Regions from separate parts of the Streptomyces sp. NPDC050439 genome, predicted to be linked through region 1. Evidence: predicted binding sites of a transcription regulator. Region 1 holds the regulator's gene; the other holds the start of a gene.
The links. The regulator HrcA, encoded in region 1, represses chaperone genes, less so after heat shock. The targets are predictions, from matches to a motif close to TTNGCACTCNGNNNNNCNGAGTGCNAA.
Positions count from the first base shown of each region.

Region 2: the regulator HrcA is predicted to act here: its motif matches at 8,863-8,889, upstream of groES (co-chaperone GroES).

Region 1 is NZ_JBFAJT010000003.1:919,094-933,602, reverse strand. Features, by position in the region: gene AB0I66_RS17250 (HAMP domain-containing protein) at 1-1,396, opposite strand, end outside; gene AB0I66_RS17245 (SpoIIE family protein phosphatase) at 1,775-3,598, shown strand; gene hemW (radical SAM family heme chaperone HemW) at 3,663-4,895, shown strand; gene AB0I66_RS17235 (DUF3097 domain-containing protein) at 5,204-6,025, opposite strand; gene AB0I66_RS17230 (MBL fold metallo-hydrolase) at 6,060-6,803, opposite strand; gene hrcA (heat-inducible transcriptional repressor HrcA) at 7,005-8,021, shown strand; gene dnaJ (molecular chaperone DnaJ) at 8,022-9,158, shown strand; gene AB0I66_RS17215 (nitronate monooxygenase) at 9,384-10,481, shown strand; gene AB0I66_RS17210 (16S rRNA (uracil(1498)-N(3))-methyltransferase) at 10,478-11,227, shown strand; gene AB0I66_RS17205 (hypothetical protein) at 11,307-11,909, shown strand; gene AB0I66_RS17200 (S41 family peptidase) at 11,961-14,509, shown strand, end outside.
Region 2 is NZ_JBFAJT010000004.1:15,641-30,149, forward strand. Features, by position in the region: gene tsaB (tRNA (adenosine(37)-N6)-threonylcarbamoyltransferase complex dimerization subunit type 1 TsaB) at 1-213, shown strand, start outside; gene rimI (ribosomal protein S18-alanine N-acetyltransferase) at 243-716, shown strand; gene tsaD (tRNA (adenosine(37)-N6)-threonylcarbamoyltransferase complex transferase subunit TsaD) at 709-1,827, shown strand; gene AB0I66_RS17450 (hypothetical protein) at 1,824-2,081, shown strand; gene AB0I66_RS17455 (TetR/AcrR family transcriptional regulator) at 2,106-2,807, opposite strand; gene AB0I66_RS17460 (MFS transporter) at 2,901-4,391, shown strand; gene AB0I66_RS17465 (YciI family protein) at 4,434-4,790, shown strand; gene AB0I66_RS17470 (sigma-70 family RNA polymerase sigma factor) at 4,943-6,169, shown strand; gene AB0I66_RS17475 (methyltransferase domain-containing protein) at 6,267-7,517, opposite strand; gene AB0I66_RS17480 (polysaccharide deacetylase family protein) at 7,600-8,559, shown strand; gene groES (co-chaperone GroES) at 9,034-9,342, shown strand; gene groL (chaperonin GroEL) at 9,464-11,089, shown strand; gene AB0I66_RS17495 (SDR family oxidoreductase) at 11,248-12,021, opposite strand; gene AB0I66_RS17500 (MOSC domain-containing protein) at 12,055-12,732, opposite strand; gene AB0I66_RS17505 (LysR family transcriptional regulator) at 12,812-13,708, shown strand; gene AB0I66_RS17510 (WhiB family transcriptional regulator) at 13,732-14,076, opposite strand; gene AB0I66_RS17515 (response regulator transcription factor) at 14,466-14,509, shown strand, end outside.

The sequences.
Region 1 (14,509 bases):
TGGTGACCTGGGCGATGTTGCGCACCTGGGAGGTGAGGTTCAGCGCCATGAAGTTGACGTTGTCGGTGAGGTCCTTCCAGACGCCGGACACGCCGCGCACCTGGGCCTGGCCGCCCAGGTTTCCTTCGGTGCCGACCTCGCGGGCCACGCGCGTGACCTCGTCGGCGAACGCGGAGAGCTGGTCCACCATCGTGTTGATGGTCGACTTCAGTTCGAGGATCTCGCCCTTCGCCTCGACCGTGATCTTCTTGCCCAGGTCTCCCTGGGCGACGGCCGTCGACACGAGGGCGATGTTGCGCACCTGAGAGGTGAGGTTGTCCGCCATGAAGTTGACGTTGTCCGTGAGGTCCTTCCAGACCCCGGACACGCCGCGCACCTGAGCACGACCGCCCAGATTGCCCTCCGTGCCGACCTCGCGGGCCACACGCGTGACCTCGTCGGCGAACGCGGAGAGCTGGTCCACCATCGTGTTGACCGTCGACTTCAGCTCCAGGATCTCGCCCCGGGCGTCGACGGTGATCTTCTGGCTCAGGTCTCCGTTGGCGACCGCCGTGGTCACCTGGGCGATGTTCCGCACCTGAGAGGTGAGGTTGGACGCCATGAAGTTGACGTTGTCCGTCAGGTCCTTCCAGACCCCCGACACACCACGGGCCTGCGCCCGGCCGCCCAACTGACCCTCGGTGCCGACCTCGCGGGCCACCCGGGTCACCTCGGCCGCGAACGCGGAGAGCTGCTCGACCATCGTGTTGACGGTCAGCTTCAGTTCGAGCAGCTCGCCCGTCGCCTCGACCGTGACCGTCCGCGTCAGGTCGCCCTGGGCCACCGCCGTCGTCACGAGGGCGATGTCGCGCACCTGGGCGGTGAGCCGGGAGGCCATCGTGTTGACGGCCTCCGTCACGTCACGCCAACTGCCCGAGAGACCCCGCACCTTGGCGCGGCCGCCGAGCCGCCCCTCCGTACCGACCTCACGCGCGACCCGGGTGACCTCGCCCGTGAAGAGCGACAGCTGGTCGACCATCGTGTTCACCGCGCGACCAAGGCGCCGCAGGTCTCCCCGCAGCTCACGGGAGCCGTCGTGCAGATCCACGCGCTGGGTGAGGTCACCGCCCGCGACCGCGTTCAGCACGCGCGTCGCGTTGGCCGCCGGGGCGACCAGCGAGTCCAGCAGCGAGTTGGCGTCCGCCACGCGCGTGGCCCAGCTGCCCTGCCCCGGACTCGCGGTGAACCGCTCGTCGAGGTGGCCGTGCCGGATGATCTCCCGGCGTACGCGCGTCAGTTCGCTGTCGAAGTGCAGGGAGCGGTCGAGCATCTCGTTGAACACCGTGTGCAGCTCGGCGACCACGCCGTGGCCACTCACCGTGACCTTGGTGAAGTCCCCGTCGCGCGCCGACCGCATGGCGGCCAGGAGGTTGCGCAGATCGGACGCCGCTTCCGGGGCGGCCTCCGAGATGTTTTCTACTGCTGCGTCCGGATCGTTCCCGGTGCGCGACTGAGGTGTCGAAGCTGGTTTCGGTGCCGGAATCCGACCGTAACCGAGCGCGGGCATAGCACTGTTATCACTCATAGCGGCCCACTTCAGTAACTCGGTGCTTATGGGCGTGGCCAGTCTGTCACTCTGTCCGTGTCGCCTGAGGCGTATTCGACCGAACTGCTCAGGAGCCGAAACGTGGGGTCCATTCCGATGCAACGGGAGACCACTTTCCGTGCGTCCGCCCAGCCGGGGTACCAGCCCGGCCCGCCGGCGGTGGTGTGCACATCGCTGCCCGGAAATCCGATGGCGCCCGCCGCCGCACGAAGGTTCGTGCGCGCCGCGCTCGCCGACTGGGTCGAACTCTCCGTGCCCGCCGCCGCGGGCGTCACCGACCGCCTCGCGGACGACGCCGTGCTGCTGGTCAGCGAGCTCGTCACGAACGCCGTCGTGCACGCGGGCACGACGGTCGATCTGGTGTGCAGGCTCGACGAGGCGGGCCTCGGGGAGAACTGCGACACCCTGGTCATCGAGGTCTCCGACCACCACCCCGCCCGCGCGGTCCGCAGCGAGCCCGCGCCCCAGCAGCCCGGCATGCCCGAGTACGGCCGCGGCCTCCAGCTCGTCGCCACCCTCTCCGACTCCTGGGGCATCACCTACCGCACCGGCACCAAGGCCGTCTGGGCCCGCCTCCCCGTCGGCGACGTACAGGCCGGGCAGACCGGACAGGAGATCGAGTCGTACGCGAGTGAACAGGCGGCGCAGCGGGGTCTGCGCGCCGCCGAGATCCTCGCGCCGCTGCCCAGACGGATCACGCATGACACGGAGTGGGTCAACCGCGGCGCGCTCACCTTCCTCGCCGAGGCCTCCGATCTGCTCGCAGGACAGTTCGACGAGGACCTGGTGGCCGCGCTCGCCGGGCAGCTGCTCGTGCCGCGGCTCGCGGACTGGTGCGCGGTCTGGCTCGACGACGAGGCGGAGGTCGCGCCGCACGGCTCCGCGAGCGGCGGCACCGGCTCCCGGCTCGCCCGCGTCTGGCACACCAGCGAGCAGCGGATAGAGGAACTGCGCCGCAGCCTGGAGAAGGACCCGCCCCAGCTGCCCGACGAGGTGGGCTCCGGCGCCGTCCCCGTGCCCTGGCCCGGCGAGACGTCGGCGGGAGACGCGAACGGCACGGCCCTGGCGTACCGCCTCACGGCGGGCGGTCGTGTGCTGGGCACGCTCATCATCGGGCGGGCCGGGATGATGCGCTTCGCGGACGAAGTCACCGGCCTCATCGAGGACTTCAGCCGCCGCGTCGCCCTGGCCATCAGCGCGGCGCGGCGCTACCAGCGCCAGGCCACCATCAGCCAGGTCCTGCAGCGCGGACTCCTGCCGAGCTCCGTCGCGGACATCCCCGGTGTGAGCAGCGGCGTCGTGTACGAGCCGCGGGACAAGGGCGGGCCGGGCGGCGACTTCTACGACGTGTTCCAGGCGGGCAAGGGCCGCTGGTGCTTCGCGCTCGGCGACGTCCAGGGCAAGGGCGTCGAGGCGGCCGTCGTGATCGGCCTCGCCCGGCCCTGGCTGCGGCTGCTCGCCCGTGAGGGGTACGAGGTCGCGGAGGTGCTCGACCGTCTCAACCAGCTCCTCCTCGACGACGCCACGGAGGCGGCGGACGCGGCGGCGGCGGTCGTCGCGGTGGCGGGCGGCCAGGGCGTGCCGCCCGACGGGGCCACCTCCCGCTTCCTCTCCCTCCTCTACGGCGAGCTGGTGCCCATGGACGACGGCGGCGTCCGCTGCACGGTGGCCAGCGCGGGGCACCCCCTGCCGCTCCTCCTCTCCCCGGACGGGACGGTCCGGGCGGCGGCCACGCCCCAGCTGCTGCTCGGCGTCGTCGACGACGCGACGTACAAGAGCGAGACCTTCGAGCTCCGCACGGGCGACACGATGCTCTGCGTCACGGACGGGGTGACGGAGCGGCGTACGGGCCGGCGCATGTTCGACGACAGCGACGGCCTCGCCACGGCCCTCGCCGGTTGCGCGGGCCTCGACGCGACCCTGGTGGCAGAACGGATCAAGCGCCTGGTGCACGAATTCTCGGAGCGGCCGCCGGATGATGATTTGGCGGTGCTTGTGCTGCAGGCGCAGTGAGGTGGTGTGCGGGTGAGACGCGCTGGCGGCGCTCGGGTCCTCCGGGGTGCGGGACAATCGGGGTATGCCTTCCGCACTGCCCGATGGTGAGCCCATGCCCGAGGACGGGGCCCTGCCCGCGTCCGCCCTCGCGGGTGCGGGGTCGCGTCCGCTCGGTTTCTACCTGCATGTCCCGTACTGCGCCACGCGCTGCGGGTACTGCGACTTCAACACCTACACCGCGACCGAGCTGCGCGGCTCCGGCGGTGTGCTCGCCTCGCGCGACAACTACGCGGACACCCTGATCGACGAGGTGCGGCTCGCCCGGAAGGTGCTGGGGGACGACCCGCGCCCGGTGCGGACCGTCTTCGTCGGGGGCGGCACGCCGACCCTCCTCGCCGCGGCCGACCTGGTCCGCATGCTGGGGGCGGTGCGCGACGAGTTCGGGCTCGCGGACGACGCGGAGATCACCACCGAGGCGAATCCGGAGTCCGTCGACCCGGCCTACCTGAGCGAGCTGCGGGCCGGCGGCTTCAACCGCGTCTCCTTCGGGATGCAGAGCGCCAAGCAGCACGTACTGAAGGTGCTGGACCGTACGCACACCCCCGGCCGGCCCGAGGCCTGCGTGGCGGAGGCGCGGGCGGCAGGCTTCGAGCACGTCAACCTCGACCTCATCTACGGCACGCCGGGCGAGACGGACGACGACTGGCGGGCCACGCTTGACGCGGCGATCGGGGCCGGACCCGACCACGTCAGTGCCTACGCGCTGATCGTCGAGGAGGGCACGCAGCTGGCGCGGCGGATTCGGCGCGGGGAGGTGCCCATGACGGACGACGACGTGCACGCGGACCGGTACCTGATCGCCGACGAGGTCCTCGGGGGCGCCGGATTCTCCTGGTACGAGGTGTCCAACTGGGCCACGTCCGATGCCGGGAGGTGCCTGCACAACGAGTTGTACTGGCGTGGGGCCGACTGGTGGGGGGCCGGGCCGGGGGCCCACAGCCACGTGGGGGGCGTGCGGTGGTGGAACGTCAAGCATCCGGGGGCTTATGCGGGGGCGCTGGGCGCTGGGCGCTCGCCTGGGGCCGGGCGGGAGATTCTTGCCGCTGAGGATCGGCGGGTGGAGCGGATTCTGCTGGAGCTGCGGCTGCTTGAGGGGTGTCCGTTGACCCTCCTCCGTCCCGCCGGCCTTGCGGCGGCGGGGCGGGCTCTCGCGGATGGGCTCCTTGAGGCGGGGCCCTATGGGGAGGGGCGGGCCGTGCTTACCCTGCGGGGGCGGTTGTTGGCGGATGCGGTGGTGCGGGATCTGGTGGACTGATCGGCTGGGGTTCGGGCTTGCCCTGCGGGGCTCTCCCCAATCCCGCCCCTTCCCGAAACTGGGGCTCCGCCCCAGACCCCGGTCCTCAAACGCCGGACGGGCTGGAAATACCTGCCCCCGGGCGGGCAACCACGGGGCAATCGGGTGGGTGGGTGGGGAAAATCCGCCGCGAAGCGGCGGTCCTGTTCGGACGTGCAGATGGCGGGGTCCCGGGTCCGGGTGGGACAGGCTGCGGGCAATCGGGTGGGTGGGTGGGGAAAATTCGCCGCGAAGCGGCGGGAATGTTCGGGGCCGCAGGCCGCCGTACGCTATTCCGCCGTGACGAAGTCGATCAGTTCCTCCACGCGGCCCAGCAGCGCCGGCTCAAGATCGCGGTAGCTGCGCACCGAGCCCAGGATCCGCTGCCACGCGGCGCCCGTGTTGAGGGGCCAGCCCAGCGCCTCGCAGACGCCCGTCTTCCAGTCCTGGCCGCGGGGGACCCGGGGCCACGCCGCGATCCCCACCGACGACGGCTTCACCGCCTCCCACACGTCGATGTAGGGGTGCCCCACCACCAGGGCCGAAGGGGAACTCACCTGCGCCGCGATCCGTGACTCCTTCGAGCCGGGCACCAAGTGGTCCACCAGGACGCCCAGGCGCGCGTCGGGCCCGGGGGAGAACTCCTCGACGATCCCCGGGAGGTCGTCGATGCCCTCCAGGTACTCGACGACCACGCCCTCGATCCGCAGGTCGTCGCCCCACACCCGCTCGACCAGCTCCGCGTCGTGCCGTCCCTCGACGTAGATCCGCCCGGCACGGGCGACCCGGGCACGCGCCCCCGGCACGGCCACCGAACCCGATGCGGTACGCGTGGCACGTACCGGAGTGGAGGCAGCGGACGAAGGGCGGACCAGCGTCACCGTCCGGCCCTCCAGGGCGAAGGCCCCCGGCGTCATGGGAAAGACGCGGTGCTTGCCGAAGCGGTCCTCCAGGGTCACCGTCGGACCCTCCGCCGTCTTCTCGCAGCGGATCACCGCCCCGCAGAACCCGGTGCTCAGCTCCTCCACCACGAGGTCCGCCTCCGCGGCGACCTCCGGCACGGGCTTCGGCTTCTTCCACGGGGGAGTGAGGTCTGCGGAGTACTGGCGCATTCGCATGACGATAAGAGAAGCGGCGTACGAGCGGCTACGACACGCCGAAGCGAGCCGCCAGTGTGGCGCGTTGCGCGCGGACAAAAGCCGCATCGACCACCGCGCCGTGCCCCGGCACGTACAGCGCGTTCTCGCCGCCCAGGTCAAGCAGCCGGTCGAGCGCCGCCGGCCACCGCGTCGGGACCGCGTCGGGTCCGGCCTGCGGTTCGCCCGACTCCTCGACCAGGTCGCCGCAGAAGACGATCTCGGGGGTGTCACCCGTGCCGGGCACCAGGACCGCCAGGTCGTGGCCCGTATGACCCGGCCCGACGTTCGCGAGCAGGACCTGCACCCCACCGCCCAGATCCAGCGTCCACTCCCCGCACACCGCGTGACGCGTGCGGACGAGCAGGTCGGCCGCCTCCGCCGCGGCGTCCGGGGCGACCCCGTGTCGCACGGCGTCGGCGCGCAGCTCGTCGCGTCCCCTCGCGAGCAGCGCGTCGAGCCCGACCGCGCCGTACACCTCGACCCCCGCGAACGCCGCGGCGCCGAGAACGTGATCGAAGTGCGGATGCGTCAGGGCGAGATGGGTGACCCGGCGGCCCCCGCCGAGGATGCCGCGCGCCTGGTTGCGCAGCTCCGCTCCCTCGCGCAGCGTCGCGCCCGCCTCGATCATCAGCGCCGATTCGCCGCCGACGACCAGGCCCGCCGTACAGTCCCAGACCGGCAGGCGCCTGCGTCCCACATGCGGCGCGAGCCGCTCCCAACCCGCCTCGTCCCAAGCCAGTGCCACGTCCATGCAGCCGACGCTAGCCCCGCGCGGGCGGCTTGGCAGCCGTCGCCCCGGCCGTCGGGCCGACATAGGGTCCGGCCCTTGCCGGGCCCGTACCTCGCAGCCGTACACTGGGCGCGGTGCAGGCTGGCACTCACCTGCGGGGAGTGCCAGGCAAGGCCGCGGGGCAGACGGGTCCCAGGGCGAAAAGGTGGAGGTGTTGCGCGGATGCTCAGTGAACGCAGGCTCGAGGTGCTGCGTGCCATCGTCCATGACTACGTCGGCACCGAGGAGCCCGTCGGCTCCAAGGCGCTCACCGAGCGGCACAGCCTCGGGGTCTCGCCGGCCACCGTCCGCAACGACATGGCGGCGCTGGAGGAGGAAGGGTTCATCGCCCAGCCCCACACCAGCGCGGGCCGTATCCCGACCGACAAGGGGTACCGCCTCTTCGTCGACCGGCTCGCGGGCGTCAAGCCGATGGCGGCCCCTGAGCGCAGGGCCATCCAGAACTTCCTCGACGGCGCCGTCGACCTCGACGACGTCGTGGCGCGCACGGTGCGGCTGCTCGCGCAGCTGACCCGGCAGGTCGCGGTCGTGCAGTATCCGTCCCTCACGCGGTCGACGGTGCGGCACGTGGAGCTGCTCTCGCTGGCTCCCGCCCGCCTGATGCTCGTACTGATCACGGACACGGGCCGGGTGGAGCAGCGCATGATCGACTGCCCCGCCCCGTTCGGCGAGACCTCGCTCGCGGACCTGCGGGCGCGGCTCAACAGCAGGGTCGCGGGCCGTCGCTTCGCGGACGTGCCGCAGCTCGTGCAGGACATGACGGAGTCCTTCGACGCGGAGGACCGCGGCACGGTGGCGACGGTGCTCTCGACACTCCTCGAAACTCTTGTCGAGGAGACCGAGGAGCGGCTGATGATCGGCGGAACGGCCAACCTCACCCGCTTCGGACATGACTTTCCCCTCACCATCAGGCCCGTCCTGGAGGCTCTTGAGGAGCAGGTCGTCCTGCTCAAGTTGCTTGGCGAGGCCACGGATTCGGGCATGACCGTACGGATCGGTCACGAGAACGCCCATGAGGGACTCAGCTCTACGTCCGTGGTCTCCGTCGGCTACGGTTCGGGCAGCGAGGCAGTAGCCAAACTCGGCGTGGTCGGCCCGACCCGCATGGACTATCCGGGAACGATGGGAGCAGTACGCGCAGTGGCACGTTACGTCGGACAGATCCTGGCGGAGTCGTAAGTGGCCACGGACTACTACGCCGTACTAGGCGTGCGCCGCGACGCTTCCCAGGACGAGATCAAGAAGGCCTTCCGGAGGCTTGCGCGAGAGCTTCACCCGGACGTCAATCCGGATCCGAAGACTCAGGAGCGCTTCAAGGAGATCAACGCCGCGTACGAGGTGTTGTCGGACCCGCAGAAGAAGCAGGTCTACGACCTCGGCGGTGACCCGCTGTCCCAGGCGGGCGGCGGTGGTGCGGGCGGTTTCGGGGCCGGTGGCTTCGGCAACTTCTCGGACATCATGGACGCGTTCTTCGGGACGGCGTCGCAGCGTGGCCCCCGGTCGCGCACGCGCCGTGGCCAGGACGCCATGATCCGGCTCGAGATCGACCTGGACGAGGCGGCCTTCGGGACCACCAAGGACATACAGGTCGACACGGCGGTCGTCTGTACGACCTGCAGCGGTGAAGGTGCCGCGCCGGGGACGTCCGCGCAGACGTGTGACATGTGCCGCGGTCGCGGCGAGGTGTCGCAGGTCACGCGGTCCTTCCTCGGCCAGGTCATGACGTCGCGGCCGTGCCCGCAGTGTCAGGGCTTCGGCACGGTCGTGCCCACCCCCTGCCCGGAGTGCGCCGGCGACGGCCGCATCCGGTCGCGGCGGACGCTGACCGTGAAGATCCCCGCAGGTGTCGACAACGGCACGCGGATCCAGCTCGCGGGCGAGGGCGAGGTCGGCCCCGGCGGCGGCCCCGCCGGCGACCTGTACGTGGAGATCCACGAGTTGCCGCACGCCGTGTTCCAGCGGCGCGGGGACGATCTGCACTGCACGGTCACCATCCCCATGACGGCCGCGGCTCTGGGCACCAAGGTGCCCCTGGAGACGCTGGACGGCCTGGAGGAGGTCGACATCCGGCCCGGCACGCAGTCCGGCCAGTCGGTGCCGCTGCACGGCAGGGGCATCACGCACCTGCGGGGCGGCGGACGAGGTGACCTCATCGTGCACGTCGAGGTCCTCACGCCGAGCAAGCTGGACGCGGAGCAGGAGCGGGTCCTGCGGGAGCTTGCGCAGCTGCGCGGCGAGGAGAGGCCCACGGGGCAGTTCCAGCCGGGACAGCAGGGTCTGTTCTCGCGTTTGAAGGATGCGTTCAACGGGCGCTAACGCCTTTTACGGGCGAGGCGCCTTGAGCGGTGCCTTTCCTGCGCCCCCGGTAGCGGTTCGCCCGTGCCGGGGGCGCTTCGCTGTCTGTCCGCGGGCTGTCCTGGGTTGCTCGCGCAGTTCCCCGCGCCCCTTACGGGGCGCTCCTGGTCGTGCCGGGTGACGGGTGGGTGGGTGGGGAAGTCCCCGCGATTCGGCCCCCCGGCCAGGAAGTGGCACGATGCGTTCATGCCCACCGCACTGACCGATCTCTGCCGCCTTCCGATCGTGCAGGCCCCCATGGCGGGAGGCGCCTCGTGCCCCCAGCTCGCCGCGGCCGTCTCCGAGGCCGGGGGGCTCGGATATCTCGCCGCCGGATACAAAACCGCCGACGGGATGTACCAGGAGATCAAACAGCTGCGGGGGCTCACGAGCCGGCCGTTCGGCGTGAACCTGTTCATGCCGCAGCCCGAGTACGCCGATGCCGCCGCCGTCGACGTCTACCGCAACCAGCTCGCCGGTGAGGCCTCCTGGTACGAGACGCAGCTCGGCGACCCGGACAGCGGCCGCGACGACGGCTACGACGCCAAGCTGGCGATCCTCGTCGAGGACCCGGTGCCGCTGGTGTCGTTCACCTTCGGCTGCCCCACCCGTGACGTCTTCGACGCCTTCGCGCGGGTCGGCACCATCACCGTCGCCACCGTCACCTCGCCCGAAGAGGCGCAGACCGCCCAGTGGTCGGGCGCCGACGCCGTGTGCGTACAGGGCATCGAGGCGGGCGGCCACCAGGGCACGCACCGCGACAATCCCGAGACGGACGGCGCGGGGCTCGGTCTCCTCTCGCTCATCGCGCAGGTGCGCGACACCGTGCAGATCCCGGTCGTCGCGGCCGGCGGCCTGATGCGCGGCTCGCAGATCGCCGCGGTGCTCGCGGCCGGCGCGGACGCCGCGCAGCTCGGCACGGCCTTCCTGGTCTGTCCCGAGTCGGGCGCGAACGCCCTGCACAAGCAGGCCATGACCAACCCGCTGTTCACCCGGACCGAGCTGACCCGCGCGTTCTCGGGACGCCCCGCGCGCGGCCTGGTCAACCGCTTCATGCGGGAGCACGGGCCCTACGCCCCCGCCGCCTACCCCCAGGTCCACCACCTCACCAGCGGTCTGCGCAAGGCCGCGGCCAAGGCCGGTGACGCGCAGGGCATGGCGCTGTGGGCGGGGCAGGGTCACCGCATGGCGCGGGAGCTTCCCGCCGGGCAGCTCGTGGAGGTCCTCGCGGCCGAACTGGCCGAGGCCAAGGCGGCGTTGGCGGCCGGAGGGCAGCAGGGGACCCAGTCCGGGAGCCAGGCGTGACCGCGCCGGTCTTCGTCGTCGAGACCTTCGAGGGCCGTGCCGGGGGTGGCGAGCGACGCTACGTGCTCGACGGTCCCGAAGGGCGCCACGCCGTCTCCGTGAAGCGGCTGCACGCAGGTGAGGACGTCGTCCTGACCGACGGGGCCGGGCGCTGGGCCGACTGCGTGGTCGAGGACACCGAGGGCAAGGACCGGCTGATCCTGCGGATGGACGCCGTACGGGAAGAGGCGCCGCAGGAGCCCCGCATCACCGTCGTACAGGCCCTGCCCAAGGGTGACCGCGGTGAACTCGCCGTCGAGACCATGACGGAGACCGGTGTCGACGCGATCGTGCCGTGGTCCGCGTCGCGCTGCATCACGCAGTGGAAGGGCGAGCGCGGGCTCAAGGCGCTCGGCAAGTGGCGTGCCACGGCCCGCGAGGCGGGCAAGCAGTCGCGCCGGGTGCGGTTCCCCGAGGTGGCGGAGGCCATGTCGACCAAGCAGGTGGCGGCGCTGCTCGCGTCCGCCGACCTCGCCGCGGTCCTGCACGAGGAGGGCAGCGAACCGCTGGCCACGGCTGATCTCCCCGCGGCCGGGCACATCGTCCTGGTGGTCGGCCCCGAGGGCGGCGTGTCACCGGACGAGCTCGCGGCCTTCGCGGACGCGGGGGCGAAGCCGTACCGCCTGGGGCGCAGCGTGCTGCGTACGTCGACCGCGGGGACGGCGGCGGCCGCACTGCTCCTGGGACGCACGGGCCGCTGGTCCTGAACTCCCGCGCCGGGTGCCCCCGGAGTTTGGACGCAAAGGGGACTATCGTCAGGCGGCTCGGGGTGGCACTCTGCCGCCTATGGGGGCATTGAGGCGCTTACGTGATCGTGCGGTGGTCGTGCGCGGGCGGCGTCGGCGGGTGTGGGGCGCCGTCGGGTTCGCGGGGGCGGCGGTGATCGGGGTCGCCGCGTGTGATCCGGTCGACGGCGGCATGAACACCGCGGCCATCGCGATCACCACGGACGAGATGGCGACCAAGGAGCTGGAGCGGCAGCATCTCGACGTGCTGTGGATCAGCTGCACCGCCCGCTACAAGTCCCGGGTCACACCGTCCAGCGGCTCCCCGGACCGGGACGCCGTCGCCACCGTCGACTGCCAGGGCCAGGCCAAGACCGGCAAGGGCTCCGACGACACCAGCGACATCACCGTCAAGGGCTCCGTGTGGTCCGTCGTCGACGGGCACTGCGTACGCGGCAACCTCACCGCCAAGGTCGACGGCAAGCAGTGGTTCCGGGTGGACGTGCTCGGCGACTGCTCCGGGGGCGACGAACCGGAGCAGCCGGAGGAACCGGACCAGCCGGACCAGCCGGACCAGCCGGATGAGCCCGACCAGCCGCCCGCCGCGACCGTCACGGTGACCGTCACGCCCCATCCGAGCTGCTCGTGCATCAGGGGCAAGTGATCCAAAACCCTGTCCGGCTCCGCCCGCGCTGCCTAGGCTGGCTGGGTGACACTGACTGGGCACTCTGCGTATCTCCGGTTTCCCCATCTGCGCGGCGAGTTGGTCGCCTTCACCGCCGAGGACGACGTCTGGGTCGCGCCCCTCGACGGCGGCCGGGCGTGGCGCGTCAGCGCCGACAACACACCGGTGAACCACCCCCGCGTCTCCCCGGACGGAACGACCGTCGCCTGGACCTCCACGCGTGACGGCTCCCCCGAGGTGCATGTCGCCCCGGTCGACGGCGGGCCCTCCAAGCGCCTGACGCACTGGGGCAGTTCACGCACCTCGGTGCGCGGCTGGACCCCGGACGGGCGGGTCCTCGCGGTCAGCACCGCCGGCCAGGCCTCGCTGCGCCGCAGCTGGGCACGGGCCGTCCCGCTGGACGGCGGGCCCGCGGACACGCTGCCGTACGGACTCGTGGGAGATGTCGCGTACGGCCCCCGGGACGGCCAAGTCCTGCTGCTCTCCGCGCCGATGGGGCGCGAGGCAGCCTGGTGGAAGCGCTACCGCGGCGGCACCGCGGGCAAGCTCTGGATCCGGCGCGGGGGCGCGGGTGACGAGGAACGCTTCGTACGCGTCCATGAAGAGCTCGACGGGAACATCGAGTACCCCCTGTGGGTGGGTGAGCGCATCGCCTTCCTCTCCGACCACGAAGGCGTCGGCGCCGTCTACTCCTCGCTGCCCGACGGCTCCGATCTTCGGCGGCACACCGATGTCGAGGGCTTCTACGCCCGGCACGCTGCGACCGACGGCGCCCGCGTCGTGTACGCGTGCGCGGGTGAACTCTGGCTCCTCGACGACCTGGTGGACGCCGCGCCCCGTCGCCTCGACGTCCGTCTCGGCGGCCAGCGCACCGATCTCCAGCCGCACCCCGTCAGCGCCTCACGCTGGTTCGGCGCCGCCGCTCCCGACCACACCGGACGGGGCAGCGCCGTCTCCGTGCGCGGCGGCGTGCACTGGGTGACGCACCGCGAGGGGCCCGCCCGCGCGCTCGCCGCCGAGCACGGGGTACGCGCACGGCTGCCGCGCACGTTCCGTGTCGACGGCGAGGAACACGTCGTCTGGGTGACGGACGCGGAGGGCGACGACGCGCTCCAGTTCGCACCGGCCACCGGCCTCGCACCCGGCGCCACCCCACGCAGGATCGCCGCCGGGCAGCTGGGCCGGGTGCTCACGCTGGCCGTGGCGCCCGACGGCAGCCGGGCCGCCGTCGCCTCGCACGACGGCCGGGTGCTCCTCGTCGAGCGGGAGAGCGGTGAGGTGCGGGAGGTCGACCGCGGCGAGCACGGGGACGCCACCGGGCTCGTCTTCTCGCCGGACTCGGCCTGGCTCGCGTGGTCGCACCCGGGGCCCAGTCCGCTGCGGCAGCTGAAGCTGGCGAACACGGCGGATCTCTCGGTGTCCGAGGCGACGCCGCTGCGGTTCCGCGACTACGCGCCCGCGTTCACCCTCGACGGCAAGCATCTCGCGTTCCTGTCCGCGCGGGCCTTCGACCCCGTCTACGACGAGCACGTCTTCGACCTCGCCTTCGTCGGCGGATCGCGGCCCCACCTCATCACGCTGGCCGCCACCACGCCCTCGCCCTTCGGGCCGCAGCGGCACGGGCGGCCCTTCGAGGCGCCCGACAAGGACGAGACCCCGGACAGCGAGGGCTCGCCCGTCACCCGCATCGACCTCGACGGTCTCGCCGACCGCATCGTGCCGTTCCCGGTCGAGGCCGCCCGGTACTCGACGCTGCGGGCCGCCAAGGACGGCGTCCTGTGGCTGCGCCACCCCGTGCGCGGCGTCCTCGGCGCGTCCCGGGCCACCCCGTCCGACCCCGACCCGCAGACCGAGCTCGAACGCTACGACCTCGTGCAGCAGCGCATCGAGGAACTGGCCTCGGACGCCGACCACTTCGCCGTCAGCGGGGACGGCAAGCGGGTGCTGCTGTGGGCCGACGGGAAGCTGAAGGTCGTGCCGAGCGACCGGCGTGCCTCCGGCGACGAGAGCTCCGACTCGAACATCACCGTCGACCTCACCCGGGTCCGGCAGACCGTCGATCCGGCCGCGGAGTGGCGGCAGATGTACGACGAGGCCGGGCGCCTCATGCGGGACAACTTCTGGCGGCCCGACCTGGGCGGGATCGACTGGGACGGCGTCCTCGACCGGTACCGTCCGGTGCTCGGCCGGGTGGCCACGCACGACGACCTCGTCGACCTGCTGTGGGAGGTCGCCGGGGAACTCGGCACCTCGCACGCGTACGTCATGGGAGGCGGGGGACGGGGGAGTTCGGCGGTACGGCAGGGGCTGCTCGGTGCTGATGTATCCCCGGGCGCGGACGGGGCGTGGCGCATCGACCGCATCCTGCCCTCCGAGACCTCCGACCCCTCCGCCCGCTCGCCGCTCGCCGCACCCGGGGTCGCGGTGCGCGCCGGGGACGCCCTCCTTGCCGTCGCGGGGCGGCCGGTCGATCCGGTGACGGGTCCCGGACCGCTCCTCGTGGGCACGGCGGGGAAGCCGGTGGAGCTGACGGTGTCGCCCGCGGGCGGGGGCGACCCGAGGCACGCGGTGGTGATCCC
Region 2 (14,509 bases), on a different contig from region 1:
GCGGGCCTGCCCGCCGTCGGCGCTGGCGCGGTGCTCTACCCCGAGACCTTCCCGGACGCCCGCGCCCCCGAGCACGTCTCGGCGGCCTCGCTGGCCGCGCTCGCCGCCGAGAGGCTCGCCGCGGGCGAGGAGCTGCCGGCCCCCCGGCCGCTGTACCTGCGCAGGCCCGACGCGCAGGTGCCCAAGAACTACAAGGTGGTCACCCCCAAGTGACATCCGTGACGACAGTCGTCCTGCGCGAGATGCGCTGGTGGGACATCGAGCCCGTCTTCGTCCTGGAGAAGGAACTCTTCCCGGACGACGCCTGGTCGCGCGGCATGTTCTGGTCCGAGCTCTCCCACGCGCGCGGCCCGACGGCCACCCGCCGCTACGTGGTCGCGACGGACGGGGAACGCCTCGTCGGGTACGCGGGACTCGCGTCGGCCGGCGACCAGGCCGACGTACAGACCATCGCGGTGGCCCCCAGTCACTGGGGCACGGGGCTCGGCTCCCGGCTCTTGACCGACCTGCTGAACGCGGCGACCGCCTTCGAGTGTGCCGAGGTCATGCTCGAGGTGCGGGTCGACAACACCCGGGCGCAGAAGCTGTACGAGCGCTTCGGCTTCGAGCCCATCGGCTTCAGGCGCGGCTACTACCAGCCGGGCAACGTGGACGCCCTCGTCATGCGCCTGACCGATCCATCAACCTCCGTACAAGGATCCGACACCCATGGCTGACTCGCGCGACCAACCTCTCGTTCTCGGCATTGAGACCTCCTGCGACGAGACCGGCGTCGGCATCGTCCGCGGCACCACCCTGCTCGCCGACGCCATCGCCTCCAGCGTCGACGAGCACGCCCGGTTCGGCGGTGTCGTGCCCGAGGTCGCCTCGCGCGCGCACCTGGAGGCGATGGTGCCGACCATCGAGCGCGCCCTGAAGGAGGCGGGGGTCGCCGCCTCCGATCTCGACGGCATCGCGGTGACCGCGGGTCCCGGCCTCGCGGGTGCGCTGCTGGTGGGCGTCTCGGCGGCCAAGGCGTACGCGTACGCGCTCGGCAAGCCGCTCTACGGCGTGAACCACCTGGCCTCGCACATCTGCGTGGACCAGCTGGAGCACGGCGCGCTGCCCGAGCCGACGATGGCGCTGCTCGTCTCCGGCGGCCACTCCTCGCTGCTGCTCTCCACCGACATCACCTCGGACGTACGGCCGCTCGGCGCGACCATCGACGACGCGGCGGGCGAGGCCTTCGACAAGATCGCGCGGGTGCTGAACCTGGGCTTCCCCGGCGGTCCCGTCATCGACCGGTACGCGAAGGAGGGCGACCCGAACGCGATCGCGTTCCCGCGCGGTCTCACCGGGCCGCGCGACGCCCCGTACGACTTCTCCTTCTCCGGTCTGAAGACGTCCGTCGCGCGCTGGATCGAGGCCAAGCGGGCCGCGGGCGAGGACGTTCCCGTCCGTGATGTGTCGGCGTCCTTCCAGGAGGCGGTCGTCGACGTGCTGACCCGCAAGGCCGTGCGGGCCTGCAAGGACGAGGGTGTGGACCACCTGATGATCGGCGGTGGCGTGGCCGCCAACACGCGGCTGCGCGCCTTGGCGCAGGAGCGCTGCGAGGCGGCCGGCATCCGGCTGCGGGTGCCGCGGCCGAAGCTGTGCACGGACAACGGCGCGATGGTGGCCGCGCTCGGCGCGGAGATGGTGGCACGCAACCGCTCGGCATCCGACTGGGACCTGTCGGCGGACTCCTCGCTCCCGGTGACGGAACCGCACGTGCCGGGCCACGCGCACGACCACGGCCACAGTCATGACCATGTGCACGAGGTCAGCAAGGAGAACCTGTACTCGTGACCGTCGCGCTGATGTGGGAGGCCCGCGCCGCCGACGGGCGGGGCGAGGAACTGCTCGCGTGGGCGCGGGCCCAGGTCCTGGACGGTGAGCCGGTCCGCCGGGAGAGCTTCCGCGCCCCGCAGGACCGGGTCCTCGTCCTGACCTGGTGGGACGCGGCCTACGACGCCGACCTCCCCGAACTCCCGGAGCCCTCCCCGGAGTTGGTGACGCGCGCGGTGCACCGCTGGCGGTTCGAGTCGGTCGGCCTGGGCTGACGCCCCGTACCGGCCGGGCATGGGTCAGGGGCGTCGCGCCTGGCCCAGAAGCCCGTCGATGACCGCTCCCAGTTGCCTCGACACGTCGTACTGCGCCGTCAGTTCCAGCCAGCGGCCGGCGAGCGCGGTCATGCGGGGCAGCTCGTCGGCGTCCGCGTCGCCGAGCATGTCGGGGAAGTGGCGCTTGCGCTCGGGCTCCTCGGCGCGGCGGGCCATCGCCCGGCGGAAGACCAGGTCGCCGTAGACGCAGTGCCAGATGGTGCGGTAGGCGGCGACGGCCTCGGACGGGGTCAGGCCGCAGGCCTCGCACGCGGCGATGATCTCCTCGACCATCCACAGGGCGCCCTTGTCGGTGAGGTCGCCCAGGCTCAGCACCTCCACCACCCAGGGCATCCGCGCCAGCGTGCCGTGCATGTGCACGGAGACCGCGAGCATCCGGTCGCGCGGATCGTCGGGCAGGTCGGGGCGCGGGACCGAGTCGGCCGTACCGGACAGGGTGAGCATCAGGAGCTCGTCCTTGTCGTGCACGTGGTGGTAGAGCGCCATCGGGGTCGTGCCGACCTCTTTGGCGACCCGGCGCATGCTGAGGGCGGCCACGCCCTCCTCCTGGAGGATGCGGCGCGCGATGCCGACGATCGTGTCGAGGTCGATGCGGCTCGGGCGACCGCGCTTCTTCTTCTCCCCGACGGGCTTCGCTGCTTCCGGCGCTGATTTCTCTGCTTCCACGTGGCTCATTGTCGCGTCCGCGCCGGGCGGATGCCGCATGCTCTCCCACGCTCCCCATGTATTTTCTATACGCGTATAGTAATGTGCGTGGGCATGGTGAATACCGCTGACCCGAAGTCCCCGGGGACCCGTTGGCTGCTGCCGGTGCTGCTCACCGTGCAGTTCCTGGTCTCCCTCGACATGTCCGTCGTGAACATCGCGCTGCCCGACATCGGCGACGACCTCGGCTTCGGTGCCGACTCGCTGCTCTGGGTCGTCAACGCCTACGCGCTCGCCTTCGGCGGCCTGCTCATGCTGGGCGGGCGCCTCGCCGACGTGGTGGGGCGGCGGCGCACCCTGATCGCCGGTTTCGCGGTCTTCGGCGTCGCGAGCCTGGTGGGCGGTCTTGCCCAGACGCCGGGGCAGCTCGTCGCCGCGCGGGCCGTGCAGGGTGCGGGCGCGGCGGCCCTCGCCCCCGTCGCGCTCGCGCTGATCACCGTCAACTACGCCGCCGGGCCCGCGCGTTCACGGGCGCTCGGTCTCTGGGGCGCGGCGGGCGCGCTCGGTGGCGCGGTCGGGGTGATGGCAGGCGGGCTGCTCACGGACTGGGCCGGCTGGCGCTCCGTGATGCTGATCAACGTCCCGGTGGTGCTCGCCGCGCTGCTCCTCTCGCGGCACGGAGTGCCCGCCGACCGGCGCACCGGGACCGCGCCGCGCCTCGACGTGACGGGGGCACTGCTCGTCACGGCGGGCATGGCGGCGCTCGTCCTCGGCCTCGTCCGCACGGAGACGTACGGGTGGGGATCCGGCACGACCCTGGGCACGCTGGGCGCGGCCGCCGTGCTACTCGGCGCCTTCGCCGTCGTCGAGTCCCGCAGCCGGGAGCCGCTGCTGAGGCCCGGCCTGCTCAGGAACCGGCCCGTGTTCTCCGCGAACGCCTTCGCGCTGCTGATGTCATCGGGGCAGTTCGCCGCCTTCTACTTCACCTCGCTCTATCTCCAGGAGGTCCTGGCGTACGGATCGACTCCGGCGGGAGCGGCGTTCCTGCCGTTCTGTGCGGGCGTTGTCGCCGGGTCGGTGATCTCGGCGCGGCAGGTGGGGCGTTTCGGGGAGCGGGCGCTGCTGGTGACCGGGGGGCTGCTCGGTGCCGTGGGGTTCGGGTGGTTCGCCCTGACGGTCGGGCCCGACGGCACCTTCCTGGGGTCCATCGTGGGGCCCTCGCTGGTGGCGAGCGTCGGCACCGGCATGTGTTTCGTGCCCCTGGGCACGGCGGCGACCTCCGGTGTGGCTTCCGAGGAGACCGGCATGGCCTCGGGGCTGCTCAACAGCTCCCGGCAGCTGGGGGGTTCGCTGGGACTCGCGGTCCTGGTGACGGTGGCGTCGGGCGTCACCGGGGAGAGGCGGGGGCCGGGCGGGCTCGCGGACGGGTACGCGACGGCGTTCGGGGTCGCCGCGGCGCTGCTCGTGGCTGCGGCGGTGGCCACGGCGTTGCTGCATCGCGCCCCCGCACGGCCGCGACCTGCAGAAACGTATGACCGGGAAAATTCTTCGAAGAATCTGGGCGGCGGTGTCGATCCGGGTGTCTCCCGTTCGACGCATGGGTGAGAGGCGAGGAGAAGCCCCGCCATCACCTGTTGGGAGACCACCATGCCGCGCTTTCTGACGATGATCCGCGTCGACGAGAAGAACTCTCCCGAGGGCGGCCCGAGCCCCGAGATGGGCGAGCGCATGGGCGCACTCCTGGAGGAGATCACCAAGGCGGGGGTGATGCTCGAGACCGCGGGCCTCACCCCGAGCGCCCAGACCACCCAGGTGCACTGGAAGGACGGCCGACTGACCGTCACGGACGGGCCGTTCACCGAGGCCAAGGAGGTCGTCGGCGGCTACTCCATCACGCAGTGCAAGGACAAGGCCGAGGCGGTCGAGTGGGCCGGCCGGTTCCTGAAGACCCACGACGAGCACTGGACCGTCACGGCGGAGGTCCGGGAGATCGTCGAGGGCTGACGCGGCCGGTGACGGACCTTTGCGGTGCCGCCGCGGGGGTGCTCTGATGGGTGGCCGTGACGGCCCACTCCTCAGAGCACCCTCGCCCGGACTCTCCTGGCCCGGACTCTCCTCGCCCGGACACTTCTAGTCCGGACTCTCCTGACCGCGCCATCGAGACCGTCTTCCGCATCGAGTCCCCGCGCCTCATCGCCGGCGTCGCCCGGATCGTGCGCGACGTGGGCATCGCGGAGGAGCTGGCGCAGGACGCGATGGTCGCCGCCCTGGAACAGTGGCCGCGGACCGGCGTCCCCGACAATCCGGGCGCCTGGCTGACGACCACCGCCAAGCGCCGCGCCATCGACCTCGTACGCCGCAGGGAGCGCTACGCGCGCAAGCTGGCGGAGATGGGCCGCGACCTGGAGGCGGCGCCGCCCCACGTCGACGAGCCGGTTGACCCGGACGACATCGACGACGACCTCCTGCGCCTCGTCTTCACCGCCTGCCACCCGGTGCTCTCCGCCGAGGCCCGCATCGCCCTCACCCTGCGTCTCCTCGGCGGCCTCACGACGGCGGAGATCGCCCGCGCGATGCTGGTCCCCGAGGCGACGGTGGCCCAGCGCGTCGTGCGCGCGAAGCGCATCCTCGCGACCAAGGGCGTGCCCTTCGAGGTGCCGTACGGGGCCGAGCGCGAGGCGAGGCTCGGGTCGGTGCTCGAAGTCATCTACCTCGTCTTCAACGAGGGGTACGCGGCCACGGCGGGCGACGACTGGCTGCGGCCCTCCCTGTGCGAGGACGCCCTGCGTCTAGCCCGCGTGCTGGCGGGGCTCATGCCCCGGGAGCCCGAAGTACACGGCCTGGCGGCGCTGTTGGAGCTCCAGGCGTCCCGTTCGGCGGCGCGTACGGGGCCGAAGGGCGAGCCGGTGCTCCTCGCGGACCAGGACCGGCGGCACTGGAACCGGCCGCTGATCCGGCGGGGCTTCGCCGCGCTCGCCCGCGCGCGGGCCGCGTCGACGGGCGGCCCCGGTCCCTACGAGCTCCAGGCCGCGATCGCCGCCTGCCACGCCAACGCGCCGTCGTATGACGAGACGGACTGGCCTCAGATCGTCGCCCTGTATGAACTGCTTGCCGCGCGGGCTCCCTCACCGGTGGTCGAACTGAACCGTGCGGTGGCGGTGTCGATGGCCTCGGGGCCCGCGGAGGCGCTGCTGCTCGTCGACGCGCTTGCGGCGGAACCCGCCCTGAAGGATTACCACTTGCTGCCGAGCGTGCGGGGGGACCTGCTGCTGCGGCTCGGGCGTGCGGCGGAGGCGCGGGTCGAGTTCGAGCGGGCGGCGGGGCTCACGCGGAACGGGCGAGAGCGGGGGTTGTTGCTGGGGCGGGCGGAAGCATGCCGGTAGGGGGTCCCTGCGGGGCTCTCCCCGCTGCCACCCATTAGCGCGCTCCGCGCGCGGGCACCCCTTCCCGAAACTGGGGCTCCGCCCCAGACCCCTCTCCTCAAACGCCGGAGGGGCTGAATGCAGCCACCGGCTGCCCGATCAGCATCGCCGGCGCGCCCGCCACCCGCGTGAGGAAGACCGTCGCCGCGTTCTTGCCCTGCGGCTTCACCTTCCGGCGCAGTTCCTCCGGCTCCACCGCGGAACCCCGCTTCTTCACCGTCAGGATGCCGACCTCCCGCTCCCGCAGCACCGCCTTCAGCTTCTTCACGCCGAAGGGGAGCTGGTCGGTGATCTCGTACGCCACCGCGTACGGCGTCGCGTGCAGGGCGTCGGAGGTGACGTACGCGATGGTCTCGTCGATCAGGCCGCCCGCCACCCGCGCGGCCACCTCCGCCACCAGATGCGCCCGGATGACGGCGCCGTCCGGCTCGTACAGATAGCGCCCCACCGGCCGCACGCCGGGATCCGGCAGCATCGCGTCGAGCGAGGACCACAGGGAGGCGCCCGAGGGCAGCAGGGTCGCGCGGTGCGAGGACGGGGCCTCCGTGCCGAACCACAGCACGGCCTCCTTGACGTCCCCGCCGTCCGAGATCCACTCCGCGGCGGCATCGGCGGGCACCGCCTCGTGCGGGATGCCGGGAGCGATCTTCAGCGCCGCGTGCGGGGCCTTGCGGGCGGCCTCGATGGCCCAGGAGAGGGGCGGGGAGCAGGCCTCGGGGTCGAAGATGCGGCCCCGTCCGCCGCGCCGTGCCGGGTCGACGAAGACCGCGTCGTACGCCGTCGTGTCGACCTCGGTGACATCGGCCTCGCGCACCTCGATGAGGTCGGTGAGACCGAGCGCGTCCGCGTTCGCGCGCGCCACCGCGCAGGTCAGCGGGTCGCGGTCGACGGCGAGGACGGCGACCCCGGCCCGGGCGAGGGCGATGGCGTCGCCGCCGATGCCGCAGCAGAGGTCGGCCACGCTCCGTACGCCGAGGGCCTTGAAGCTCTCGGCGCGGTGCACGGCCACACTCGTACGGGTCGCCTGCTCGACGCCGTTCGGGGTGAAGAACATCCGGCTCGCGTCCTCGGCCCCGAACTTCGCCACCGCACGGCGCCGCAGCCGCGCCTGCGCGAGCACCGCCGTGACCAGTTCCGCCGGGTGCTCGCGGCGCAGGCGCGTCGCGACGGCCAGCTCGCGTGCGGGATCGGCCTCCCGCACCTCGTCGAGATCGAGCAGCGACCGGCCTTCGGGGGTGAGCAGCGCGGAGAAGGAGGTCAGAGGGGTCGGGGCAGTCGGATCACGGTCGAGGTCGTTCACCCGGCCCATTGTGGGCCAGTCGGTGGATGGTGTGCGCCCGATGGCGGTGTCGGCCCGGCAGCGGGCCTGTGAGCTGCAAAGATCCGGCGCCATGCAACTAGTACGACAAAACGACAAATTCGGCCCACGGTGGAAGAGCCGGGGACGGGGTCCGGCGCGGCGTCGGGTCAGGGGACAGGTGCGCGCCGGGGTGGCCGTGCTCGTCGTCGCCGCGATCGCCTCCGGCTGCGCCTCGGGCGCCGACGGCGCAGCGAATCCCGCCCCCGGCCAGCAGCGCCTGGACGCGCCGCCCGCCCGCGCCCTCGACTCCTACGCCCACAAACTCCGTGTCACCCAGGTCGCCCGCGCCGCCGCCGCGAAGCGCTGGGGCCTGGCGAAGACCCCGCTGGCGGCGCCGCAAGCCCCGGCCAAGAAGCCGAAGATCACCACCCGCAAGGGGTTCGAGGTCAAGGGGCAGGCGAGTCTGCCGCCCGTCTTCACGACGATCCCGACCAAGAAGAAGATCGTCTTCCTGACCATCGACGACGGCGCCGAGAAGGACCCGGCGCTGCTCAAGATGATGAGCGAACTGCAGATCCCGTACACCGCGTTCCTCAGCGACTACCTGGTCAAGGAGGACTACGGCTACTTCAAGAAGATGCAGTCGCGCGGTGTCGTCCTGAACAACCACACCCTCAACCACCGCTACATGCCGGGGCTCTCGTACGAGGGCCAGCGCCGCGAGATCTGCGGCATGCAGAACGTCATCCAGAAGCGCTACGGCAAGCGGCCCGAACTCTTCCGCCCGCCGTACGGCAACTACAACGCGGACACGCTGCGGGCCGCCAAGTCCTGCGGGATCAAGGCCGTGCCGCTGTGGGCGTCCGAGGCCTTCGCCGACCACATGGAGTGGCGCGAGTGGGACCGGGACCTGCACCCCGGCGACATCATCCTCACGCACTTCCGGGGGCGCGAGGACTGGAAGGGCAGCATGCCCGACATGGTCCGCAAGGTCATGAAGACGGTCACCGACAAGGGGTACGCGGTGGCCAGGCTGGAGGACTACCTGTGACCGGGCGGGCGCGGGCGCGCCGCTGCTTCGCCGCGGCCGTCGCGGCGGGCGTGCTCGCGCCCGCACTGCTCGCCGGGTGCGCGCAGTCGGTGGACCCGATCGAGCGCCTCGGCCGCAAGGCGGCGGAGAAGGTCCCGCCGCGTAAACCGGGGGCGTCGCCCAGCTGCGCCCCACCCGCGGGCGCGCCGAAATCCGGGCGGCACACGGCCCCGGAGACGGAACCGCCCGACGTGAGGAAACGTTGCCCCGAGGGGCGCGGGGGCCCCTCGGCGTCCCCGTCGGGATAAGACCCGCGTCAGCGAATTAGCAGTCCGCTTGACCGAGTGCTAATCGTCGTCCTAGTCTCGGCCTTGGCACTCACCACTGGAGAGTGCCAACCAGCGACGGGCAGGTCCGGCACCCGCGACGACGGATCCACCTGGTCGCCACCCCAGACTGTTAACCCCGTAGATCTCCGAAGGGGGAGACCGGATCGTGACGACCGCCAGCTCCAAGGTTGCCATCAAGCCGCTCGAGGACCGCATTGTGGTCCAGCCGCTCGACGCCGAGCAGACCACGGCCTCTGGCCTGGTCATTCCGGACACCGCGAAGGAGAAGCCCCAGGAGGGTGCTGTCCTCGCCGTGGGCCCGGGCCGCTTCGAGAACGGCGAGCGCCTGCCGCTCGACGTGAAGGTCGGCGATGTCGTGCTGTACAGCAAGTACGGCGGCACCGAGGTGAAGTACAACGGCGACGAGTACCTCGTCCTCTCGGCTCGCGACGTCCTCGCGATCGTCGAGAAGTAATTCACCTGCTTCACCAGTTTTGCTTTTGAGTTGCGCCCCTGGTCACCCCGCTGCTGATTGCCGGGCGGCGAGGGGCGCAGTTCGTTTGAAACCGATTTTTCGAGAGGGCTGAACCGCTCCCATGGCGAAGATCCTGAAGTTCGACGAGGACGCCCGTCGCGCCCTCGAGCGCGGCGTCAACAAGCTTGCCGACACGGTCAAGGTGACGATCGGCCCCCGCGGCCGCAACGTCGTCATCGACAAGAAGTTCGGCGCTCCCACCATCACCAACGACGGCGTCACCATCGCCCGTGAGGTCGAGGTCGAGGACCCGTACGAGAACCTCGGCGCGCAGCTCGTCAAGGAGGTGGCGACCAAGACCAACGACATCGCGGGTGACGGCACCACCACCGCGACCGTGCTCGCCCAGGCCCTGGTCAAGGAAGGCCTGCGCAACGTAGCCGCCGGCGCCTCCCCGGCCGCCCTGAAGAAGGGCATCGACGCCGCCGTCGCGGCCGTCTCCGCGGAGCTCCTCGCCACCGCGCGTCCGATCGACGACAAGGCCGACATCGCGGCCGTCGCCGGTCTGTCCGCCCAGGACCCGCAGGTCGGCGAGCTCATCGCCGAGGCGATGGACAAGGTCGGCAAGGACGGTGTCATCACCGTCGAGGAGTCCAACACCTTCGGTCTGGAGCTGGACTTCACCGAGGGCATGGCCTTCGACAAGGGCTACCTGTCCCCGTACATGGTGTCCGACCAGGAGCGTATGGAGGCCGTCCTCGACGACCCGTACATCCTGATCCACCAGGGCAAGATCTCGTCCATCCAGGACCTGCTGCCGCTGCTCGAGAAGGTCATCCAGACCAACGCCTCGAAGCCGCTCCTGATCATCGCCGAGGACGTCGAGGGCGAGGCCCTGTCGACCCTGGTCGTGAACAAGATCCGCGGCACCTTCAACGCCGTCGCGGTGAAGGCCCCCGGCTTCGGCGACCGCCGCAAGGCCATGCTCGGTGACCTCGCCACCCTCACCGGCGGCACCGTCATCGCCGAAGAGGTCGGCCTCAAGCTCGACCAGGTCGGCCTGGACGTGCTCGGCACCGCCCGCCGCGTGACCATCACCAAGGACGACACCACGGTCGTCGACGGCGGCGGCAACGCCTCCGAGGTCGAGGGTCGCGTCAACCAGATCAAGGCCGAGATCGAGGCCACGGACTCCGACTGGGACCGCGAGAAGCTCCAGGAGCGCCTCGCGAAGCTGGCCGGCGGCGTGTGCGTCATCAAGGTCGGCGCCGCCACCGAGGTGGAGCTCAAGGAGAAGAAGCACCGTCTGGAGGACGCCATCTCCGCGACCCGCGCCGCGGTCGAGGAGGGCATCGTCTCCGGTGGTGGCTCCGCTCTGGTGCACGCCGTCAAGGTCCTCGAGGGCAACCTCGACAAGACCGGCGACGAGGCCACCGGTGTCGCGGTCGTCCGCCGCGCCGCCGTCGAGCCGCTGCGCTGGATCGCCGAGAACGCCGGCCTCGAGGGCTACGTCATCACCTCGAAGGTCGCCGAGCTCGACAAGGGCTTCGGCTTCAACGCCGCCACCGGTGAGTACGGCGACCTGGTCAAGGCCGGCGTCATCGACCCGGTCAAGGTCACGCGCTCCGCGCTGGAGAACGCCGCGTCCATCGCCTCCCTGCTGCTCACGACCGAGACCCTGGTCGTCGAGAAGCCGGCCGAGGAAGAGGCGGACGCCGGCCACGGCGGTCACGGTCACTCGCACTGACCCGCTGCCGCTGAGCTGAACTGAGGCCCGGTTCCCCCTGGTTGGGGGCGCCGGGCCTCGGTGCGTTCACGGATGCGCGTCTGCCGGGTTATCGCCGTTGCCGACCGCGGGTCGTCTCTCCGTCCTCGCGCAGTTCCCCGCGCCCCCTACGGGGCCCTCTACTGAGGGCCGTACTTCCGTCCCGTACGCGAAGTGACCCCGCCCAGCAGCGCCCTCGGCGTCACCTTCACCACGCCCATCAGCGCCTTGTAGCGGGGGTCCGGGATGGACAGGGTCTTGCCGCGCGCCAGGTCGGAGAGACCTGCCGCGACCAGCTTGTCCGCGTCGAGCCACATCCACTTGGGGATGTTCGACGTCCCCATCCCGGCGCGCTCGTGGAACTCCGTCCGTACGAAGCCGGGGCACAGGGCCATCAGCCGTACCCCGGAACCGGCCAGGTCCTTCGCCGCACCCTGGGTGAACTGCACGACCCACGCCTTCGAGGCGCCGTACGTCCCGCGCGGCACGAACGCGGCCACCGAGGCGACGTTGACGACACCCCCGCGTCCCCGCTCCCGCATCGCCTCCGTCGCCGCCGACGTCAGCCGGAGCACCGCCTCGCAGTGCACCTTGAGCATCGTCAGCTCGTCCGCCATCGGCACTTCCAGGTACTGGCCCTTGTTGCCGAACCCGGCGTTGTTCACCAGGAGGTCGACCGCGTTCCTGCGGTCCGCGAGGCGCTTTTCGACGGCGGCGATCCCGTCGTCGGTCGCGAGGTCCGCGGTGAGCACCTCCGCCTCGATGCCGTGCCGGTCGTGCAGTTCGGTCGCCTGTTCCCGCAGTCGCTCGGTGTTCCGTGCCACCAGGACCAGGTTGTGGCCGTCACCGGCGAGCCGCCGGGCGAAGGCCGCGCCGATACCGGCGGTCGATCCCGTAATCAGAGCCGTAGTCATGGACCAAGGCTAGTGAGATCCGAAGGCCGCCGATCACGGCGTCGGTGAACCGTACTTGTCCACGTACTTACGAGCCGCCTCGATCACCTCGGGATGCAGCGCCTCACCGGCGGCGAGCAGCCCCGGCAGCAGGTGCTTCTCCGTCATCGCCGCCCTGAACTGGAGGGCGACGGTGATGTCGTGCTCCGGCCGGTGCACGACGTCGATCGGGTCCCCGCCGCGGATCTCACCCGGTTCGATCACTCGCAGATAGGCGCCGGGAAGGCCCCGCTGCGTGAAGCGCTTGACCCACTTGGTCTCGCCGAGGTGTCCCTGGAACGTCTGGCAGGGGATGCGGCCCGACGTCACCTCCAGGAGCAACTCGGGCCCGACGCGCCAGCGTTCGCCGACCTTCGCGCCGCTCACGTCGAGGCCGGACGTCGTGAGGTTCTCGCCGAAGGAGCCATGGGGCAGCGCCCGGCCGAGCAGTTGTTCCCACGCGTCGAGGTCCTCGCGCGCGTAGGCGTACACCGCCTGGTGGTCGCCGCCGTGGTGCCGCGTGTCGCAGACCTCGTCCCCGGCGAGGCCGCTCCCGCCGGCGCCCTTGGGGCCGGGCGCCGTCACCCGTACGGCCCCTTCGGCGGGCTGTTTGTCGATGCCGGTGCCGCCCGAGGGTGCGTCGGTGTAGTCCACGGCCTTGAACCGGCCCAGATTCATGGAAAGAAGCTTCATGACGGAAGGCTAGGCGAGCTCGCCCAAAGCGTCGAAGCATTATTGGGCGATCACCCCAAGCGTCACTTATGCTTGATCCATGATCGAGGCCCGTCATCTCCGTGTCCTGCGTGCGGTCGCCCTCAGCGGCTCCTTCTCCGCCGCCGCGCGCGAGCTCGGCTGCACCCAGCCCGCCGTGAGCCAGCAGATGAAGGCGCTGGAAGCCTCCGCGGGCACGACACTGCTGATCCGCACCGGTCGTGAGATGCGCCTGACCCAGGCGGGCGAGGCCCTGGTCCGGCATGCCACCGGAATCCTGGCGGGCCTGACGGCCGCCGAGGAGGAGGTCGCCGCGATCGCGGGCCTGCGTGCGGGCCGCGTCCGCCTCGTCTCCTTCCCCAGCGGCAGCTCGACGCTGGTGCCGAGCGCGCTGGCCGCCCTGCGCGCCGCCCACCCCGGCACTCGGGTCTCGCTCGTGGAGGCCGAACCGCCGCGCTCGGTCGAGATGCTGCGCGAGGGCGACTGCGACGTGGCGCTCGCCTTCCGCTACGAGGGCGCGTCCGCCGCCGAGGAGTGGGACGACCTGGTCGTACGCCCCCTGCTCGCCGACCGGCTCGTCGGCCTCGTGCCCGAGGGGCACCGGCTCGCCAAGGCCGAGTCGGTCGCCATCGGGGAACTGGCCGACGAGCCGTGGATCGCGGGCTGTCCGCGCTGTCGCAGGCAGCTGGTCGAGGTCTGCGAAGGGGCGGGTTTCGTGCCCCGGATCGATTTCGCGACCGACGACTATCCGGCGGTGATCGGCCTGGTCGGTGCGGGCCTTGGGGTCGCGGTGCTGCCCGAACTGGCCATCGAGTCCGTTCGCCCCAAAGGTGCACGCACAGTGACGGTGGAGCCTGCCGTCCAGCGCGAGATCGTCGCGCTCACCCTGCCGGATCTGGCGCAGGTGCCGGCGGTCGCGGCCACGCTCGACCACCTCGCGCGCGCCGCTGAGCGCTGAGCGTTTCCTGGAGAAACGTTCCTTCAGGTGTGCGTGATCATGCCGCCGTGCGAGGCCGACGCCGAGGGCGCCGAAGTGGTGACCAGACGGTTGCGCGCGCGGCCCATGAGCTCTTCGCGCTCGTCCTCGGTGAGCCCGCCCCACACGCCGTACGGCTCTCGTACCGCGAGGGCGTGAGCAGCGCACTCCGCGCGTACCGGGCACCTCATGCAGACCTCCTTGGCGGAGTTCTCACGCGCGCTGCGTGCCGCGCCCCGCTCGCCCTCGGGGTGGAAGAAGAGCGAGCTGTCGACCCCGCGGCAGGCCGCGAGGAGCTGCCAGTCCCAGAGATCAGCGTTCGGTCCGGGAAGGCGGGAGAAATCTGCCATTGCTTGTCTCCTGGTAGCCGTTCTGCGCGGATACGGTGCCCACGACCGTACATCTACTGTCTAAGGAGATGAAAATATGACTCATTGGAAAATCTAGCCACAGACACCAGTAAAAGGGAAGGAAGAGGGCTAAATGGGGCATGGGTTGTGATGAAAGGTTGAGGGTCTCTTGCGCTGTCTGCTCTGTGTCCGCGCCCTCACGTAGAGTGCCGAACGTGGCTGACCGCCCCGTAACTCTTTCGGGTGACCGTCGTTGAGAGTGCGAGGCGGTTGAAAGAACAAGCGCTCGGGCAGATGTCCGAGAGCGTCAACCGCACAGGTGACGAATATGTACCAGCCTGGAGGCTCAAGGTGACGCGCAGCAGCTGTGAGAGCCGCGGAGGACAGTCATGACATCCGTCCTCGTCTGCGACGACTCCCCGCTTGCCCGAGA